DNA from 2 places in the Streptomyces sp. CNX435 genome. Region 2 is predicted to be linked to the other one. Evidence: predicted binding sites of a transcription regulator. Region 2 holds the regulator's gene; the other holds the start of a gene.

Region 1 (10,095 bases), on a different contig from region 2:
GGGGCGGGGGGCGCCGCCTCGGTCGCTGCCCCCTGCTTCCCGGCGGCGACGCCGGGCTTGTAGTCGGCGAAGAAGTCCCACCAGGCCCGGTCCACGGAGTTCGGATCCTGTTGGTACTGCTGATAGATCTCGTCGACGAGCCACTCGTTGGGACCGAACGCCGCGGCAGGGTCCCGGCCCTGGCTCGGCTCTTCGGTACGGACGCTCGACGAGCTGCTCTTAGGGGACTGTGACGACACGGCGGCAACCGCCCTCTTCCGCTTCACAAGGTGATGGACAGCGGAAAACAAGGCTACGCCCACTGAGCTGGTACGTGCAGGCCGCACCCGCTCGGGGTCGCGCAAGTCACAATGCGAACGTGGTTTGGGTCCGGGATTTGGCGGGAAAAGGTGAAAGTTTGGCCGCGCCCGGCATGCCAAGACCACTGCGGTGGTGCCGCGTCCCGCCGTCGTACGGGGCCGTTCACCGGCCGCTCTGTGCCCGCTCTGGGCCCGCTCTGTGCCCGCTCTGTGCTCTGCCGTGTCCCCACGCTCCGACAAGGTGAAGTGTAGGTCAAGTCACGAACGAGCGTTAACCCGGAAGGGTGAGCCTGATCCGGCAGCCGCGGGGCGATTCGGCCACACCGATCCGGCCGCCGTGCAGATCCACCGCCCAGCGCGCGATGGCCAGCCCCAGCCCGGTGCCGCCGCCGTCCGCTCCGTGGCCGAGCACCCCGGTCTCCCGGCCGCGGTTGAAGCGCTCGAAGACCCGGTGCCGCTCGGCGGCGGGGATGCCGGGGCCCTCGTCGAGCACCTCCACCTCCAGCGCGTCGGGCTCCGTGCCGGAGCGGGCCCGCACGGTGACCCGGCCGCCGGGCGGGCTGTGCTTCACGGCGTTGTCGATGAGGTTCGCCATCACCTGGTGCAGGCGCTCGGCGTCGGCCCGTACGACCAGCTCGGGCGGCCAGACGTCCAGGTGCAGCCGGACGTCGCCGCGCCCCGCGGGGCCGGGGGCGTCGGCGCTCGCCTCCGGGGCGTCGGCCGCGCCGTGGGCGCCGCTGCCGAAGTGCGCCTCCTTCAGCACCCCCGCGAGGTACGGCTCCACCGAGAAGCGCCGCAGCCGCAGCGGCACCACCCCGCTGTCGATCCGCGACAGGTCGAGCAGCTGCTCCACCAGCCGGCCCAGCCGCTCGGTCTGGCGCAGCGCCGTGCGCATCGTGTCCGGGTCGGCCTCGGAGACGCCGTCCACCACGTTCTCCAGCACGGCGCGCAGGGCGGCGATCGGGGTGCGCAGCTCGTGCGAGACGTTGGCGACCAGCTCCTTGCGGTGCCGGTCGACGGACTGGAGGTCGGCCGCCATGCGGTTGAAGGTCTGCGCCAGCTCGCCGAACTCGTCGCGGCGGCGGGTGGCCAGCCGGGCGGTGTAGTCGCCGTGCGCCATGGCGCGGGTGACGGCCGTCATCTGCCCCAGCGGCGACGTCAGCCGCTGGCCCACGAACTGGGTGATCAGCAGCGCGGCGATGAGTGAGAAGACCGTGATCAGCCGGACCTCGGTGGAGGAGCGGATCGCCACCCACACCAGCCCGGTGGCGATCACCACCGAGCCGATGACGAGGGCGCCCAGCGCGGCGTTCACCGACCGCATCGGGTCCAGCGGGCGCAGCGCGTCCCACACCCGGCGCCAGAAGCCGGGCTCCGTGCCGCTGTCCGCGGTCGTCATGTGGCCGGGGTCTCCAGCGCGTATCCCACGCCGTGGACCGTACGGATCCGCTCCGCGCCTATCTTGCGGCGCAGCGCCTTGATGTGGCTGTCGACGGTCCGCGTCCCCGAGGCGTCCTCCCACTCCCAGACCTCCACCAGGAGCTGCTCCCGGGAGAGCACCGCCCGCGGCTGGTTCGCCAGACACGCCAGCAGCTCGAACTCCGTCGGCGTCAGGTGTACGTCGTCCCCGCCGACCCGTACCCGCCGCTCGGTGTGGTCGATCTCCAGCTCGCCCAGGCGCAGCGTGTCGTCCCGGACGGTGCCCGCCGCCAGCGTGGCGCGCTCCACGCGGCGCAGGAGCACGTGCACCCGCGCGGCCAGCTCGCGCATGGAGAAGGGCTTGGTCATGTAGTCGTCGGCGCCGACGCCGAGACCGACGAGCATGTCCGTCTCGTCGTCCCGCGCGGTGAGCATCAGCACCGGCACGAGCCGCTCGGCTTGGACCCGGCGGCACACCTCCAGCCCGTCGAAGCCGGGCAGCATCACGTCGAGCACGAGCAGGTCGGGCCCCCACTCCGCGGCGGTGGCCACCGCCGCCGGGCCGTCGCCGGCCGTGCGTATCTGGAAGCCTTCGGCGCGCAGCCGCGCCGATATGGCCTGGCCGATGGTCGGGTCGTCTTCGACGACCAGCACCCTGCGCTGGGCACCGGGCGTCACCGTGGCCGCGTGGTCAGCGCGGCCGTTCAGGTGTCTGTCTGCCATTGGTTCGTGGCCCTCGCGTCTCTTCCCCGTAGGCCCTCCGGTTCTGCTAGCAGCGTATGGGGAGGTGACGCGACTCGGCTATGGGGAACGGACAGCCCCGCGGTGCGTTGTGTGCGCGGCGTTCGGTGGACGGACGGCGAGGTGGACGGCGTCGGGGGCGCCGCGGCGTACCGGGATCTCCTCGGTGCGTACGCCGGTGAAGCCGGCGGCGCGGAGGGCGTCCTCGAACTCGGGGGAGGGGCGGGCCGACCAGACGGCGAGGACGCCGCCGGGGGTGAGGCGGTCGCGGCAGGCGGCGAGGCCGGCGGGGGCGTAGAGGCCCGCGTTGCCGTCGGTGACGGTCCAGTCGGGGCCGTTGTCGATGTCGAGGCAGATCGCGTCGTAGGAGTGGCGGTAGGAGTGGCGGTGGGGGTGGGGGGCGGTGGTGAGGTGGTCGAGGAGGTCGGCTTCGACGAGTTCGACGCGGGGGTCGGCGAGGGCGGGGCCGCTGAGGCGGGCGAGGGGTGCGGAGCGTACGGCGGCCCCGGGTGCGGGGGCGTCGGGTGAGGGGGCCCTGGCTGAGGGGGCGTCGGGTGCGGGGGCGTTGGGCTCGTCGGCCGCGGGCGGGGCGGGCTCGCGCCCGGCGGTCGCGGGGTCCGTATGCCACTCGATGACCGCCGGCTCGCGCTCGACCACCGTGATCCGCCCCCAGCGCGGGTCCGCCGCCGCCTCGGCGAGCGAGAAGCCCACCCCGAGCCCGCCGATCAGCACGGCCGGGGCCCGGCCGGCGCTCCGCACGGCCTCCGCCGCGGCCCGGATCAGCAGTCGCTCGGAGCGGCCGTCCGAGGTGTCCATGAGGAAGACGCCGTTCGCGATGATCTCGTGGTGCGCGCCGCGCCGCCGCAGCACGACCTCCCCGTACGGGCCGGACCTGCGGTCGACCGTCGTCGCGTCGTCGTCGCTGCTCATGGCCCTATCCTGCACGATCGCTCACAGCGAACAGACGGCCGGGAACATCACGACCCCCCTTCGGGTTGAGCCCCTGTAACTCAACTTGCATGCCGAAGGGGAGATCAATGGCTACTGAGTCCGGCTCGAACACGCCGCTGGCCCTGCCCGTACTGCCGCTCGATTCCGCCGACCAGGACGTCGTGCTCCCCGGCATGGTCGTGCCGCTCGACCTCTCGGACCGCGAGGTGCGGGCCGCGGTCGAGGCCGCACAGGCCGCGGCACGCGGCAGCGGACACAAACCCCGGGTGCTGCTCGTTCCACGGGTCGACGGCACGTACGTGGGCACGGGTGTCCTCGGCCGTGTCGAGCAGGTCGGCCGGCTGGCCGACGGCGACCCGGGCGCGCTGATCCGCGGCGTCGCCCGGATCCGCATCGGCGCCGGCACCACTGGCCCCGGGGCCGCGCTGTGGGTGGAGGGCACCGAGATCGAGGAGTCCGTCCCCGATCCGGTTCCCGGCGCCGTCGCGGAGCTGATGAAGGAGTACAAGGCGGTCGCGACCGACTGGCTGCGCAAGCGCGGCGCCTGGCAGGTCGTGGACCGCGTACAGCAGATCGACGACGTCGGCCAGCTCGCCGACAACGCCGGCTACTCGCCGTTCCTCACCGCCGAGCAGCGCGTGGAGCTGCTGGAGACCACGGACCCGGTGGCCCGGCTCAAGCTGGCCACGCAGTGGCTGAAGGACCACCTGGCCGAGCAGGACGTCGCCGAGTCCATCGCCAAGGACGTCCAGGAGGGCGTCGACAAGCAGCAGCGCGAGTTCCTGCTGCGGCGTCAGCTGGAGGCCGTGCGCAAGGAGCTGCGCGAGCTGAACGGCGAGCCCGACGGCGAGGAGTCCGACGACTACCGTACCCGGGTCGAGGCCGCCGACCTGCCCGAGAAGGTCCGCGAGGCGGCCCTGAAGGAGGTCGACAAGCTGGAGCGCAGCTCCGACGCCTCGCCCGAGGGCGGCTGGATAAGGACGTGGCTCGACACGGTCCTGGAGATGCCGTGGCACGAGCGCACGGAGGACGCGTACGACATCACCGGCGCCAGGGAGATCCTGGACGCCGACCACGCGGGCCTGGAGGACGTCAAGGAGCGCATCACCGAGTACCTGGCGGTGCGCAAGCGCCGCGCCGACCGGGGCCTGGGCCTCGTCGGCGGCCGGCGCGGCGGCGCCGTGCTCGCGCTCGTCGGCCCGCCCGGCGTCGGCAAGACGTCGCTGGGCGAGTCCGTGGCGCGGGCCATGGGCCGCAAGTTCGTCCGGGTCGCGCTGGGCGGCGTACGGGACGAGGCGGAGATCCGCGGCCACCGGCGTACGTACGTCGGCGCGCTGCCCGGCCGCGTCGTACGGGCCGTCAAGGAGGCCGGGTCGATGAACCCGGTCGTGCTGCTGGACGAGATCGACAAGGTCGGCTCCGACTTCCGCGGCGACCCGGCCGCGGCCCTGCTGGAGGTCCTGGACCCGGCGCAGAACCACACGTTCCGCGACCACTACCTGGAAGTCGAACTGGACCTGTCCGACGTGGTCTTCCTCGCCACCGCCAACGTCCTCGAAGCCATCCCCGAGGCGCTGCTGGACCGGATGGAACTGGTCCGTCTCGACGGCTACACCGAGGACGAGAAGGTCACCATCGCCCGCGACCACCTGCTGCCGCGGCAGCTGGAGCGCGCGGGTCTGGAGGCCGGCGAGGTCGCCGTCGAGGACGACGCGCTGCGGAAGCTGGCCGGCGAGTACACCCGCGAGGCGGGCGTACGGAACCTGGAGCGCGCCCTCGCCCGGCTGCTCCGCAAGATCGCGGCGCAGCACGAACTGGGCGAGGCGAAGCTGCCGTACACCGTCGGCGTAGACCGGCTCCGCCCGCTCATCGGCCGCCCGCACCACACCCCGGAGTCCGCCACCGACCCGGCCGAGCGCCGCACGGCGGTCCCCGGCGTGGCGACGGGCCTGGCGGTGACGGGCGCCGGCGGCGACGTGCTGTACATCGAAGCGTCGCTGGCCGACCCCGAGTCGGGCGCGTCCGGGCTGACCCTGACGGGGCAGCTGGGCGACGTGATGAAGGAGTCGGCGCACATCGCGCTCTCCTTCCTGCGCTCGCGCGGGGCGGAGCTGGAGCTGCCGGTGGGGGACCTCAAGGACCGGGGTATCCACCTGCACGTACCGGCGGGCGCGGTCCCGAAGGACGGCCCGAGCGCGGGCGTCACCATGACGACGGCGCTGGCGTCGCTGCTGAGCGGACGGCAGGTGCGGACGGACGTGGCGATGACCGGTGAGGTGTCGCTGACGGGCCGGGTGCTGCCGATCGGCGGCGTGAAGCAGAAGCTGCTGGCGGCGCACCGGGCGGGGGTCAGCACGGTGATCATCCCGAAGCGGAACGAGCCGGACCTGGACGACGTGCCGGCGGAGGTGCTGGAGAAGCTGGAGGTCCACCCGGTCTCCGACGTCCGCCACGTCCTGGACCTGGCCCTGACCCCGGCCGACGCCACCGCCCCGGCCGACCGCGACCGCCCGGAGATCCCGCTGGCGGCCTGACCCCCCGTCTCCCGTCCCGCTCGCCCGGCCCAGCCCGGCCACAGGCACGGCCCCTCCCGACCACCCACCCGGGAGGGGCCGTTCGGCGTGGGCGCGGCGCGCAGGGCCGAGGTGACGGAACTGTCCGAGCGGTTGGTAGCGTCCTGTCATTCGACGTCCCCGAATCGCCACAGGAGCCGACGTGGTCCGCCCCCTCCGTTCAGCCACCCTCGCGGCGGTCGCTGCCGCGGCCCTGCTGGTCTCCGCGTGCGGGGGCGACGACTCCGGGTCGTCGGACGACAAGATCGAGGGCGCGGCGAAGAGCAGCCCGGCGACGTCGCCGTCCGCGGCTGAGGGCGATGCGGACGCGCCGGAGATCAAGCTGCCGGCCAGCGTGGAACTGGTCTTCGAGGGCTGGGAGTCGGAGGACCCGGAGGAGCAGGCGGTCCTGGACTCCGGAGCGCAGCGGCAGCGGGCCACGTACGAGGCGATCACCCAGGACCCGCCCAACCCGGACTCCGAGTACATCGCGCTCTACAACATGAAGGGCACCGGTGCGTGGACGTCGCTGCAGGACTGGGTCGGCGAGTTCAAGGACGCCAACGCCACCGTGGAGGGCACGTTCCGCTTCTTCGCCCCGGAGGTGAAGGTCGCCGACGACGGCGCCACCGCCACGCTCCGGTTCTGCTCCGACGAGCGCGACGTGGACCAGAAGAGCCGTGAAACCGGCAAGGTCCTGACCCAGTCGGACCCGTACGAATTCGTCGAGTACCGCACGACGCTGCAGAAGGGCGACGAGGGCGCGTGGCTGACGGCCGACGTCACCAACCACCGGGACGTGTGCGATGCGGGAGGGCTGTCGCAGTGAGGATCCGCAGACTCGCCACTCTCGCAGCCGCCGCGACTCTCCTGCTTTTGCCGCTGACGCAGGACGCCCTCGCCCAGGACGGCATCGGCTTGGAAGGTGACTCGGATCCCGACGACGGCACCATCAGCGCCACCGCCACCCAGGTCGTCGTCGAGCAGACCGGGGGCGGGGGGCAGGGCGGGCAGCCCATCAGCGCCGTGGACACGAACTGGACGCCGCCCGCCTGCTGGCACGAGCCCGTCGCCACTCCGCGGGAGCTGGAGCAGGCGGTGGAGGCCATCGAGAACGGCAACCTCGTGCCCGTCAGCTCCAGCCTGAACTGGGGCACCGACCTCATGCTCGAGCACTACCGCGACGGCGGCGACGGAAATCCCGAGAACTACGCCCTGGACCAGCAGGGCGAAGGGATGTGGTGGCGCGCAGTGCGCAACCCCAACCGGGAGGACGACTTCGAGTCGCGCGAATGCGACCAGCAACTGATGTTCTGGGCTGACGACGAAACCGCTCCCGACGTGCCCACGGCCATCACCCCCGAGATGCTCGCCGAGTACGCCTACGACTCCGTCAAGGTGCCCGACACCGAGATCGAGATGCAGCCCGGCGACGACCGGCTGAAGGTGAACCTGCCCACCTGGATCTGGCAGGAGCCCGCGGCGTTCGACGAGGTTTCGGTCAGGGCTTCGCTGCCCGGCACCGACCTGTGGGCCGAGACCACCGCCACGCCCACGAGCCTGCGGCTCGACCCGGGAACGGACGACGCCGTCGTCCACCCGGAGGGCGGGGAGTGCGCGATCGACGACGACGGCAGCGTCGGCACGAAGTACAGCGGCGACGCCGAGGCGGTCCCGGCGTGCGGGATCACGTACCACCGCTCCAGCGAGGCGGCCGGCGGCTCGTTCGAGCTGAAGGCGTCGATCACCTGGGAGGTCGACTGGACCGGCTCGGGCAATACGGGCGGTGACCTGCCGGACGGCGTCTTCGAGACGACGTACGACGTGACCGTGCAGGAGATCCAGACCGTGGTGCGCTGATCGTAGGGCTTCCGACCCAGCTCACTCGTCGGTGAAGACGAAGGCGCGGCCACCCCGGCCGCCATGGTCGTCGATCTGCGGCAGGTCCTCGTTGATGCCGGTTGTCTGCCGGCCGGGGCGGAGTGACCGCCGGTCTCTCCGGAGGAGCAGCTCTGGAGAGACCGGCGGGGGTTGGGGGCTGACGGGGGGTCAGCCGTTGGCCAGGGCCTTGAGGCGGTCCAGGGCGCCGTTGAACTTGTTGTGGTCGCCCACCGTGGGGCCGGTCGAGGTGTACTGCCAGAAGGTGTAGAAGCCCCAGCCGGACGGAAGGGTGCCCGGCGAGGAGGCGTAGCGGGCGATCCAGAGCGGGTGGTTGTTCGCGTAGCCGCCGTAGTTGCCCGTGCACTGGGTCCACCAGTTGGTGGTCGTGTAGATCACCGCGTAGCGGCCGGTGCGCTCGCGGTAGCGGTTGAGGAAGGAGGTGATCCAGCTCCGCATCGAGGACTGGCTGAGGCCGTAGCACGTGGAGCCGTAGGGGTTGTACTCGATGTCGAGTACGCCCGGCAGCGTCTTGCCGTCGCGGGACCAGCCGCCGCCGTTGCTGGCGAAGTAGTCGGCCTGGGCGGCGCCGCTGGAGGAGTTGGGCAGCGCGAAGTGGTAGGCGCCGCGGATCATCCCGATGTTGTACGAGCCGTTGTACTGCTGGGCGAAGTACGGGTTCTTGTAGCTCGTGCCCTCGGTGGCCTTGACGTACGCGAAGCGGTTGCCGGCGTTCCAGAGGGTGGACCAGTTGACGTTGCCCTGGTGGCTGGAGACGTCGACGCCCTCGACGGTCGCGAGCGGCCCCGCGTCTTCGCCGCCGGCGCCGCCCGCGTCGCCGGTGCCTTCGTGGAGGCGTACGCCCGCGCCCATGTACGCCTCGCCGCGTTCGATGTCGCGCGGGTCCGGGTTGAGCCGGTCGCCGCCGGCCGCGGCGGCGGGGGTGGTGAGGCCGGCGACGAGGGCGAGCGAGGTGGCGGTGGTGGCGAGGGCGGCGGCGAGGGAGCGGCGCGCGGTGCGCGGGCGGATACGGACTCGGGATGACATGGGTTCCTCCGGGTGTGGGGGTTCCTCGGTGATGCCGGTGGTTCCGGTGTGCCGGTGGTTCCGGTGTGCCGGTGGTGCCGGTGGTGCCGGTGGTGCCGGTGGTGCCGGTGTTCCGGTGGTGCCGTGGTTCCGGTGTGCCGGTGGTGCCGGTGGGCAGAGGTGTGGAAATGCGGCGGTGCTGAGGTGCCGGGCGTGCGGTGGTGTCGGCTCGGGGTGCGGCGGGAGCGGCGGGGCGGCGGTGGCCCGTCCTCGTACGCCGGCCGGGCCCTGGGCCCGGTGCTTGGTGTGACCATGTCACTACGTGCTGCGCCGACCGTAAGCGCAGAGCGTGAGCGAGCGAAAGAGGGCCCGGCGGGTGCCTTTGGTCTACGCCTGCGAAATACTGGGGGAGCTGCGGCTTCTGCCGCTTCTGAAGAAATCTTTCAGCCCGCGGAAAGCCGGAAAGGCCCCTGACGTGCACAAGGCCGAAACTCCCGGAGGCAAGCAGGAAAACGAGGAGAATGGTGTGGACCACGTCTTCCTCGATCTGGAGCGGGAGCTGGCGGTCTTCTACCGCCGGGCCCGCGGCATCGCGGCGGAAATGGCCCGCCAGGTGGACCCCGGGCTCGAACCCGGCGCGTACGCGATGCTGGCCCAACTGGAGGCCGACGGGCGGCGCGCCAGCGAACTCGCCGACTACTTCAGCATTGGCAAGGCGACCGTGAGCCGGCAGCTGCACGCTCTCGAAGAGCTGGGCCTCGTCGACCGCGAGCCCGACCCCGCCGACGGCCGGGCGGTGCTCGTACGGCTGACGGAAGAGGGACGGCGGCGGCTGCTGCGCGTACGCGAGGCACGGCACGCCGAGTACGTGCAGAGGCTGGCCGGCTGGGACCGCGACGAGGTCGCCGAACTGGCGCGGCTGCTGGGGCGCTTCAACGAGCTGGGGCGGTAGGGAGACCCGCGACCGGTCCCCCGTGCCCCGGCCGCGTCACCGCGTCACCGCGTCACCGCGTGACCCGTTCCCCGTCCCGGCCCCGGCGGCCGTCACGGGCTCCGGGCTGCCGGCTACAGCTCAACCAGCACCGCCGACGCGTCGTCGTGCACCTTCCCCCTGCGGTACCGGCTGCGGTCCGCGTCCGCGGCCTCCGCCGCCCGTACCTCGTCCACCACCCCCTGCGGGCCCGCCTTCCGCAGCCGGCCCAGCAGCGCCGCCCAGTCGCCGAGGCCGA
Region 2 (10,095 bases):
CTTCCTGTGGGACGGATAAATGGTGAGAAAGAGTGACCAACCTGGGCATTCGCACGGATACGCAGATCTGTGCGAGACAGGCGCGGAGCTGTACGTCCGGGCCCTGCGTGCCGGGCGCGTCTCCCGGGCAGAGGTCGACGACGCACCGTGCCTGATCGACCTGACACTTCTCCACCCCGACCTGGACGATCCCCAGTGGCTGCGCCCCGTCCCCCCCTCCACCGTGCTGGCGCAGCTCGAACACCCCATTGAGCGGGAGATCCTCGAGCGCCGGGAGCAGACTCTGGCGCTTTCGGAGGCATTCGCTCCGTTCCTGGAGATAAGCGAGCAGCGCCCCCCGGCCACCGGCGCGATGACCGAACTGCACGGGGTGAGCAACATCGACGCGACGATCGTCCAGGCGACGGCCGGATGCGAGAAGGAGCTGCTCACCGTACAACCCGGGGGCGGCCGCACTCCGGAGGTGCTGAGCACCGCGATAGCCCGAGTCCGTCCGCTGGTGGAGCGCGGGGTGCGGGTGCGCAGCCTGTACCAGCACACGGCTCGGCACAGCTACGGCCTCCTCGCGTACCAGGAACGCATCGGCGAGGAACACATGGAGCTGCGCACCCTCGAAGAACTCGTCGACCGGTTGATCATCATCGACAGGAAGGTGGCGTTCATTCCCGCGCAGCGGGAGCGCCCGGTGATGTACAACCGTCACGTCGCGCTGGAGATCCGCATCCCCGGCCTGGTCGAGTATCTCGCGGGCGTCTTCGACCGCCTCTGGCAGAGCGCCACCCCGCTCGATGAGGAGGTGCACTACAGGCCCCCGGAGCAGGACGGGATCACGGGCGTGCAGCGCAGCATCGCCAAGCTCCTCGTCGAGGGTCACGTAGACGAGGTCATCGCCGACCGGCTCGGCATGAACGTACGCACCTGCCGCGCCCACATCGCCAAGCTCGCCACCGTCCTGGGCAGCAACGGCCGGGCCCAACTCGGCTACCTCATCGCCCGCTCGGACATCCTCGACCGGGACTGATCACCCATGGCGAACGACGGACACCCGCACGTGCCAGCCGAGCCGTGCCCGGCCGGCCGGGAGCTGTACGCCATGGCGGTACGCGACGGCGGCATCTCCCGCGCGGCCGTGGCCGACGCCCCGTGCCTCATCGACCTGGCGCTGCTGGTACCCGACCACGACGACGACGAGAGGCTGCTCCCCGTACCCGCGAGGCACGCCATGGCCGGTCTACTGCAGACACTCGAACAGGGCATCCGCGACCGACAACGCCAAGCGGTGCAACTCGCGCGGGCCTTCAGCCGGTTCACCGACATCAGCGCCGAACCGTCCGTCGACGCCGCGGTCACCGTCCTGGAGGGTATCGGCACGATCAACGCGGCACTGGACCGAGCGGTGACCGACTGCGCCGAAGAACTGCTGACGGTGCAGCCGGAGGCGGCCCGCGGCTCTCGCGTCTTGGGCGAGGCGCTGCGCCGCGTGCGCCCTCTCATCGACCGGGGCGTCATCATGCGCACCCTCTATCAGCACGCGGCCAGGGAAGCGCCGCTCACACAGGCGTACCTGCGGTTCGTCGGGCCACAACGGGTGAAGGTGCGCACCCTCGAAGAGATCATCGAACGGATGATCATTGTCGACCGCAAGGTGGCCTTCGTCCCCGCCCGGCCGGATCGCCAGGTCGCCCTGGAGCTCCGTCACCCGGGGGTCGTCGCCTATCTCGTGGGCGCCTTCGAGCAGTTCTGGCAGCTGGCCACACCCATGGAGGAGGCGGCGTACACCGAGGCCACCCACGAGGGGATCACCGGTGTGCAGCGCAGCATCGCCCGACTCCTCGTCGAAGGCCACCTCGATCAGAACATCGCCCGCCGACTCGGCATGAACGTACGCACCTGCCGCGCCCACATAGCCAAACTCGCTTCGGCACTGGGCAGCAACAGCCGCGGTCAACTGGGCTATCTCATCGCCCGCTCCGGCATCCTCGAGGATTCGTGACGGATGGCGCACGCCCCGCCCCGGGAGCCCGCGGTGTCACGAAACGGCCTCATCCGCTGTCTCATTCCGAGCACTTATGCCACCTGACGGCCACTCCGGTAGACACAAGGAGACCTGGCAGCATGGAGCACCCCCACCCTGAAACCGCCCTCTGCGACGTGGGCAGAAAGCTCTACGCCTCCGCGTTACGCACGGGCCTGCTCTCCCCCGAGGCCACCGGTTCCGCACCCTGCCTGATCGACACCGGTCTCGTGAGGCACGACCCCGGCGACCCGCAGTGGCTCGTACCCACCCCGCCGTCCGAGGCGGTCACCGACCTCGTCCGCCCGCTGGAGCGGGAGCTGTCCGAGTACCGGCGGTTCGCCTCGGCTCTGGCGGGCACAGTCGAGCAACTCACCGCGTTCACCTCCGAGGAGACGGCTCCGTCCTTGCTCGCGGTCTGGAAGGGCAAGGACCAGATCGAGGCCGCGTTGCTGCGCGCTCTCGACGAAGGCGCCGAAGAGTTCCTCGCGATCCAGCCCGCGAGCGGCCGGACCAACCGGACCGCCGAGAAGATTCGCGTGACCGCAGAACGCGTCCGGGAGCTGCACGAACGCGGCATCGCCCAGCGGACTCTGTACAACCACACCTACCGGCGCCATCCCGCCACGCTCGCGTATCTGGACGCCCTCAAGGACACCGGCCTGGAGGTGCGCACCATGGAGGAGACCGCGGAGAGACTTCTCATCATCGACCGGCGGATCGCCTTCGTCCCCGCGCAGCCCGACCGGGAGACGGCACTGGAGATCCGGCACCCCGGCCTGGTCTGGTACCTGGTCAGCGTCTTCGAACAGTTCTGGCAGATCGCCGTCCCGTGGGGGCACCAGGTTCCCTACCGGGACACTCCATCGGGCATCACCGGCGTCCAGCTGAAGATCGCCCGCCTCCTCGTCGAAGGCCACCTCGACGAGGCCATCGCCCGCCGCCTCGGCATGAACGTACGCACCTGCCGCGCCCACATCGCCAAGCTCTCCGCCACCCTCGGCAGCGAGAGCCGCACCCAGCTCGGCTACCTCATCGCCCGCTCCGGCATGGTCGACGACAGCTGACAGGTGCCGGTGGCGGCCCGGGGAACGGAGCCGCTGGTGTGTATGAAGCCGGGAAGCGAACACACCAGCGCTCCGCCCGAGGGGTGCCGCAGGCGTCCGCGGACGACGTTGGCAGGTCACGCCCGCAGGGCCCCGAAGGCACTCGCCCTCATCATTCACGAACCGTCGGGCAACGGCTATTGCCTCTTGCGGCAACCCGGCCCGCGCCCGCCACGTCCGGCAGCAGCGCCCGCCGGTTGCGGTCGCCGACCAGCGCCGCCTGCACCCGGGACTCCACGTTCAGCTTGCGGCAGATGTTGGTCAGATGAGCGCGTACCGTTCTCTCCGCCACCCCCAGCTGCGACGCCAGCCGGCGGTTGGTCGGACCGTCGGCGAGCAGGAGCAGCACCTGCCGTTCGCGATCGGAGAGCAGCGCGAGACCGACCGGTGGAGCTTCTCGCGCCGTGTTGCCCGAACCGTGAGACCTCACTGTATGAACTCCCGGACCAACTGGGCCGTACGTGACTACGTTCGGCATCCTCTCCCCCGTCCGTAAACAGAACATTGGCTTACCGTCCGTATCAACTCCACCCGAACCCAGCCTCATCTTCCTGAAATTCATGATGATGAGGGTGTACATACCTACGCGTACCGGCCCTTCGGCGAGCACCGCCGGTGACCTCTCGCCACCCGCTATATCGTCGGCCGCATGGAACCCGCAGCCGTCGGCGTCAGGCTCGCCTCCGCCGTCGTCGCGCCCCTCGTCCGGCGGCTGTTCCGCAGCGAGGGGCCCGGTGCGGGGCTGGTGGGGCGGCCGGTGCGGATGGCGGCGCTGGTGTCGTTCCGGGGCGAGCGGCGGGAGTTGGACGAGGACGGTCTACGGAAGCTCGCGGAGACCCTCGTGCGGCGCGCCCTCCGCGACGGCGGGGAGAGCGGCCGGGAGACACCCGCCGCCGACGAGGCCAGTGCCGTCGCCGACGCGCTCGCCCGCAGCCTCGCCGCCCTCGGCGACCTCGACCTCGACGACGTCCAGGCCGTCCAGCTCGGCCCCGAGGCCCTCGCCCGGCAGCTGCGCGGGGCCGCCGCCCGGAGCGGCGATCCCGTACGCGAACTCTCCGCGGACGCCGCCTACTTCCACGACGCCCTCCTCGACACCGCCTGCCTGCACATCCTCCACTACTTCAGCCAGCGCTCCACCTTCGTCGCCCGCACCCTCGTCGAGCAGTCCCGCCGCCAGGCCGACCAGATCGCCCGCCTCGACGCCCTCATCGCCCGCACCCCCCTCCCCGCCGCGCGGGACGCGGCCTTCGAGCGCGAGTACTTCGCGTACGTCGCCAGGAAGCACGGCAAGCTCACCATCTACGGCGTCGACCTCGCCGACTCGCCCGCGAAGTGGCCCCTGGACGTGGCGTACCTGCGCCTGGAGGCGGCGCCTCCGCGTGATGAATTCTCGATCGTGTCTCGTATCCGTGACGCATTCGGGGAGGCCGACCACTTGCCCGTCGTGATCGTAAACACCGGCGTTCTCGCCAGCGGCCCCCTCTCCGACCCCGCCATCCCCGCCGACCAGGCCCTCGCCACCCACGAGCGCGTCCTCCTCCGCGGCGCCGCCGGCTCCGGCAAGACCACCCTCGTGCAGTGGTTCGCCCTCTCCGCCACCCGCGCCGACACCCGGGCCGACGACGGCATGGACTACCTCGCCGGCCGCGTCCCCTTCGTCCTCCCCCTCCGCACCCTCACCCGCCACGGCCAGCGCCTCCCCGCCCCCCGCGACTTCCTCGCCGCCACCGGCACCCCCCTCGCCGGCGCCCAGCCCGACGGCTGGGAGCACCGCGTGCTCACCGCCGGCCGCGGCCTGCTCCTCGTCGACGGCATCGACGAGGTCCCCCGCGCCGAGCGCGACCGCACCCGCCGCTGGCTCTCCGACCTCATCGACGCCTTCCCCGGCAACCGCTGGCTCGTCACCTCCCGCCCCTCCGCCGTCGGCGAGGACTGGCTCGCCGCCGACGGCTTCACCGAGCTGACCCTCGCCCCCATGCGCCCCGCCGACCTCGCCCGCTTCATCGCCCGCTGGCACGCCGCCGTACGCACCGGCGCACGCACCGGCGACCCGGCCGCGGACGACGCCCAGCTGGCGGCGTACGAACAGCAGCTCACCGCCGCCGTACGGCACACCTCCGACCTCGGCCGGCTCGCCACCAACCCGCTCATGTGCGGCCTCATGTGCGCGCTCAACCGCGCCCGCCGCGGCCACCTCCCGCGCGGGCGCAAGGAGCTGTACGAGGCCGCCCTGTCGATGCTGCTCTCCCGCCGCGACCGCGAACGCGACATGGCCGTACCCGACCTGCGCGAGGAACCCCAGCTCCAGGTGCTGCAGCGCCTCGCGTACTGGCTGATCCGCAACGGCCGCACGGAGCTGGACCGCGACCGCGCCGAAAGCGTCGTCGCCGCCGCCCTCCCGGCCGTCCCGGAAGTCGCCGCCCTCGGCGACGCGGCGGCCGTGCTGGAGCACTTCCGCGACCGCAGCGGGCTCCTCCGCGAACCGGGCCCCGGCGCCGTCGACTTCGTCCACCGCACCTTCCAGGACTACCTGGGGGCGCGTGCCGCGGTGGAGGAGGGCGACATCGGCGTGCTGGCGGCACACGCGGCGGACGACCAGTGGGAGGACGTCATCCGCATGGCGGTGGCGCAGGCCCGCCCGCGGGAGCGGGAGGAGATCCTGCGGGAACTGCTGGCGGCGGCGCAGGCGCGGGAGGGGGTGGAGGGGGTACGCATCCGGCTGCTGGCCACCGCCTGCCTGGAGCACGCGGCCGAACTGGCCCCGGCGGTACGGGAGGCGGTGGAGCGGGAGACGGAGGCACTGATACCGCCGAGGACCACGATGGAGGCGCGTGCACTGGGCGCGACCGGGCCGCTTGTCCTGGACCTGCTGCCGGGCCCGGAGGAGGCGGCCGACGAGGCGGCGCCGCTGATCGCCGTTGCCGCCAGCCACGTGGACTCGGACCGCGCCATCCCGTTCCTTGCCCGCTACGCCACCCATCCCTCACTGGACGTGCGCCGGCAACTCGCCTGGGCCTGGCAGCGCTTCGACACCGAGGAGTACGCCGACGAGGTCATCGCCCGCCTCGACGCGGACGATCTGTACTTCACCGTCACCTCCGACGCCGAGCTACAGGCCCTGCGCAGGCTCGGAGGCCGCCCCCTGGTCGAGGTACGCGGCGGCCCGCTCGACCCGTTCGAACTACGCGAAACCCTGGCCTCGTTCCGTCTCGCCAAGCTGATCATCCGCAACCGGCACGCGCTGGGAGACCTGGACTTCCTGCGCGGCCAGCACGAGCTTCGCGAACTGCGGCTCACCGAGTGCATGGGCCTGTACGACGCCTCAGCCCTCGCCGGACTGCCTCTGCGCACCCTCATCCTGGACGAGGTGCACGGACTCGCCGACAGCACCCGCGAACTGCTCGCCTCACTGCCGCGGCTCAAGTTCCTTTCCTTGTCGCCCGAGCGAACGCACCTGCTCGATCTCGACACGCTGCCGCCGCTGCCGGAGCTGACCACCCTCAACCTGCTCACCGCCTACACCTCCGGGCTGCACCCCCTGGCCAAGCACCCCAAGCTCGCCGACGTCTACCTGGGCTGGCGGCACGAGGCCGCCGCGGACGACTGGGAGGCGCTGGCCGCGCTCCCTCAGCTCGTAGCGCTGCGGTCCCGGCCATACCTGCTGTCCGTCGCCCCCACCGGTGCCGCACTGCCGGATGTCCGGTTCCTCGGGCTGATCGACGACCAACCCGCCTACGTACAGGACCTGGCGCCGCTCCCCCGGCTCTTCCCCAGGCTCAGGCGCCTCGTACTCGACCTGCCGGCCCGCGGCCGGCTCGACCTCTCTCCGCTCGCCGGGCTCGACTCACTGGACCAAGTCTCCCTGCGGACACACGCAAGAAGCCTCCACGCAGGGCTCCCGCCCCACGTGGAGGTCACCTACCTCGCCGACTGAGCCGAGGCTCAGCCCCGCTTCTTCTTCGGCTTCCACACCACCAGCGCACTCGTCTGCTGCACCTGCTGATACGGCACCAGATCCCGCCGGTACGACGCATGCACCTGCGCCTCCCGCTGCGCCATCGCCGACGCCGCGCCGTCCAGCGCGTCCGTCAGCTCCGCCACCTTCGCCTGCAGCGCCGCGACCTGCGTCTCCAGCTCGATGATCCGCTTGATCCCGGCCAGATTGACGCCCTCGTCCTGGCTCAGCGCCTGCACCTGCCGCAGCAGCGCGATGTCCCGCGCCGAATACCGCCGGCCGCGCCCGGCCGTGCGGTCCGGGCAGACCAGGCCGAGGCGGTCGTACTGGCGGAGGGTCTGCGGGTGCAGGCCCGAGAGTTCGGCGGCCACGGAGATGACGTAGACCGGCGTCTCCTCGGTCAGCTCGTACGGGTTGCGGCCACGGGCGCCGCGGGCACCGCCGCCGTTCCTGCCGTTCATCGTCGTCAAGCTCCCTTCGCGGCCTTGAACAGCTCCGCGCGTGGGTCCTCACCCACGGTCGCCTTCCGGTACGACTCCAGCGACTCGCGCGCCGAGCCGTCCGTCTCCTTCGGCACCGTCACCTCGACGGTGACGAGCAGGTCCCCGCGCGTGCCGTCCTTGCGGACGGCGCCCTTGCCGCGGGCGCGCATCGTACGTCCGTTGGGGGTGCCCGGCGGCAGCTTCAGGGTGACCGGCGGGCCGCCGAGCGTGGGCACCTTGATGTCCGCGCCGAGGGCCGCCTCCGGGAAGGTGACGGGGACCGTCACCAGCAGGTTGTCGCCCTTGCGGCCGAAGACCGGGTGGCCGTCGACGTGGACGACGACGTACAGGTCGCCGCCCGGCCCGCCGCGCTCGCCCGGGCCGCCCTTGCCGCGGAGCCGTATCCGCTGCCCGTCCTGCACCCCCGCGGGGATGCGGACCTGCATCGTGCGGGACGACTTGGCGCGGCCACTGCCCTTGCAGACGTCGCAGGGGTCCTGGGCGATGAGCCCGCGGCCCTTGCAGTCCACGCACGGGTCGGTCAGCGAGAAGCCGCCACCGCCGCCGCGGGAGACCTGACCGGTGCCCACGCAGGTCGGGCAGACCCGCGGGGAGCCGTTCTTGTCGCCCGTGCCGGCGCACGTCTTGCAGGGGGCCGACGACGACATCCGCAGCGGCACCGTGGCGCCCTCGATGGCCTCGGTGAAGCTGAGCGTGACCTCCGACTCGATGTCCTGGCCGCGGCGCGGCTGCGTACGCCCGCCGCCGCGGTTGAACAGCCCGCCGAAGACGTCGCCGAGGCCGCCGCCGAAGCCGCCGGTGGTCGTCTGGCCGCCGGCGCCGCCGGGGCCCGGGCCCGAGCCGCCGAAGAGGTCGCCGAGGTCGAAGTTGAACGAACCGCCGCCGGCGCCCGGGCCGGGGCGGAAGCCGCCGTTGCCGAAGAGGGTGCGCGCCTCGTCGTACTCCTTGCGCCGCTTGGGGTCGCCGAGCACGTCGTTGGCCTCGGAGACCTCCTTGAAGCGCTCCTCGGCCGCCGCGTCGCCCTTGTTGGCGTCCGGGTGGTACTGCCGGGCGAGCTTGCGGTACGCCTTCTTGATCTCGGCCTCGGTGGCGTCCTTCGGGACGCCGAGAACCTTGTAGTAGTCCTTCTCGATGAAGTCCTTCGTACTCACTCCCGGCGTCCCTCCTCTCGTCCCTCGGCGGCGGCTACGGCCTCACCCCTCGTCCGGGCCACCGCTGTCCGTCTCTCCTCCGGCAGTCTCGTCCTTCACGGAACCGGAACCGGAACCGGAGCCGGCGGACTTCGCCGCCCCGCCGTCGTCCGCGTCGGTCTCCTTCTCGTCCGAGTCCTCGCCCTTTCTCTCCACGACATCGCCCTGCGACACCGTCGCACCCGGCTGCGGCTCGGCCACGGCGACCCGCGCGGGGCGGATCGTACGCTCGCCGATCCGATACCCCGGCTGCAGAATCTGCACGCACGTGGTCTCGGTGACCTCCGGCGAGTAGCTGTGCATCAGCGCCTCGTGGATCAGCGGGTCGAAGGGCTCGCCCTCCTTGCCGAACTGCATCAGACCCATCTTGGCCACGACGGTCTCCAGCGACTCGGCGACCGACTTGAACCCGCCGACCAGCTCCTCGTGGTCCCGGGCCCGCCCGATGTCGTCGAGCACCGGCAGCAGCCCGGTGAGCAGGTTCGCGATCGCGATCTCCTTGACCGCGACCCGGTCCCGCTCCACCCGCCGGCGGTAGTTCTGGTACTCCGCCTGCAGCCGCTGCAGGTCCTTCGTCCGCTCGTCGAGCGCCTTGCGGGTCTCGTCCAGACGACCCGAAAGGGGGCTGTTCCCGTCCCCGTTCCCGGCGGCCCCCGACCCGGCTCCGTCGGCGCGCCGGGCGCCGGCGGGCGAGGTGCCCGCGCCGGCCTGGCCGCCCGGCTGTGCCTCCGCTGTCTCTGCGTCGGTGGGGACGTCGGGCTTCTCCTCGAAGCCCGGGGTCTCCTCCGTCACGCGGCACCGTCCTTAGGCTTGTCGTCGTCCACGATCTCGGCGTCGACGACGTCGTCGTCGGCACCGGCGGCGGCGCCGGGGGCGTCGCTCTGCGCCTGCTGCGCGCCCTCGCCGCCGGGCGCGGCGGCGCCGGCGCCGGACGCCTGGGCGTCGGCGTAGAGCGCCTGGCCGAGCTTCTGGCTGGTGGCCGCGGCCTTCTCGGTCGCCTCGCGGATGGCCGCGGTGTCCTCGCCCTTCAGCGCCTCCTTGAGGTCGCCGACCGCGGCCTCGACCTCGGACTTCACGTCGCCGGGCACCTTGTCCTCGTTGTCCTGGAGGAACTTCTCGGTGGTGTAGACGACCTGCTCCGCCTGGTTGCGGGTCTCGGCCGCCTCGCGGCGCTTGTGGTCCTCCTCGGCGTACTGCTCGGCGTCGCGCATCATGCGCTCGATGTCGTCCTTCGGCAGCGCGGAGCCGCCGGTGACGGTCATCTTCTGCTCCTTGCCCGTGCCGAGGTCCTTCGCGGCGACGTGCATGATGCCGTTGGCGTCGATGT

What was found. The regulator HspR, encoded in region 2, represses chaperone genes until heat shock. The targets are predictions, from matches to a motif close to TTGAGNNNNNNNNNCTCAA.
Region 1: the regulator HspR is predicted to act here: its motif matches at 3,455-3,473, upstream of lon (endopeptidase La).

The regions. Positions count from the first base shown of each region.
Region 1 covers NZ_JCANTA010000032.1:4,777-14,871, forward strand. Annotated here, with positions in the region: gene T328_RS32840 (multifunctional oxoglutarate decarboxylase/oxoglutarate dehydrogenase thiamine pyrophosphate-binding subunit/dihydrolipoyllysine-residue succinyltransferase subunit) at 1-239, opposite strand, end outside; gene T328_RS32845 (HAMP domain-containing sensor histidine kinase) at 571-1,698, opposite strand; gene T328_RS32850 (response regulator transcription factor) at 1,695-2,441, opposite strand; gene T328_RS32855 (spermidine synthase family protein) at 2,520-3,389, opposite strand; gene lon (endopeptidase La) at 3,497-5,944, shown strand; gene T328_RS32865 (hypothetical protein) at 6,126-6,791, shown strand; gene T328_RS32870 (hypothetical protein) at 6,839-7,822, shown strand; gene T328_RS32875 (lysozyme) at 8,012-8,887, opposite strand; gene T328_RS32880 (MarR family winged helix-turn-helix transcriptional regulator) at 9,393-9,818, shown strand; gene T328_RS32885 (protein phosphatase 2C domain-containing protein) at 9,932-10,095, opposite strand, start outside.
Region 2 covers NZ_JCANTA010000011.1:108,467-118,561, forward strand. Annotated here, with positions in the region: gene T328_RS19610 (hypothetical protein) at 20-1,021, shown strand; gene T328_RS19615 (helix-turn-helix transcriptional regulator) at 1,028-1,993, shown strand; gene T328_RS19620 (helix-turn-helix transcriptional regulator) at 2,116-3,081, shown strand; gene T328_RS19625 (helix-turn-helix domain-containing protein) at 3,233-3,700, opposite strand; gene T328_RS19630 (NACHT domain-containing protein) at 3,770-7,054, shown strand; gene T328_RS19635 (heat shock protein transcriptional repressor HspR) at 7,063-7,536, opposite strand; gene dnaJ (molecular chaperone DnaJ) at 7,542-8,729, opposite strand; gene grpE (nucleotide exchange factor GrpE) at 8,772-9,560, opposite strand; gene dnaK (molecular chaperone DnaK) at 9,557-10,095, opposite strand, start outside.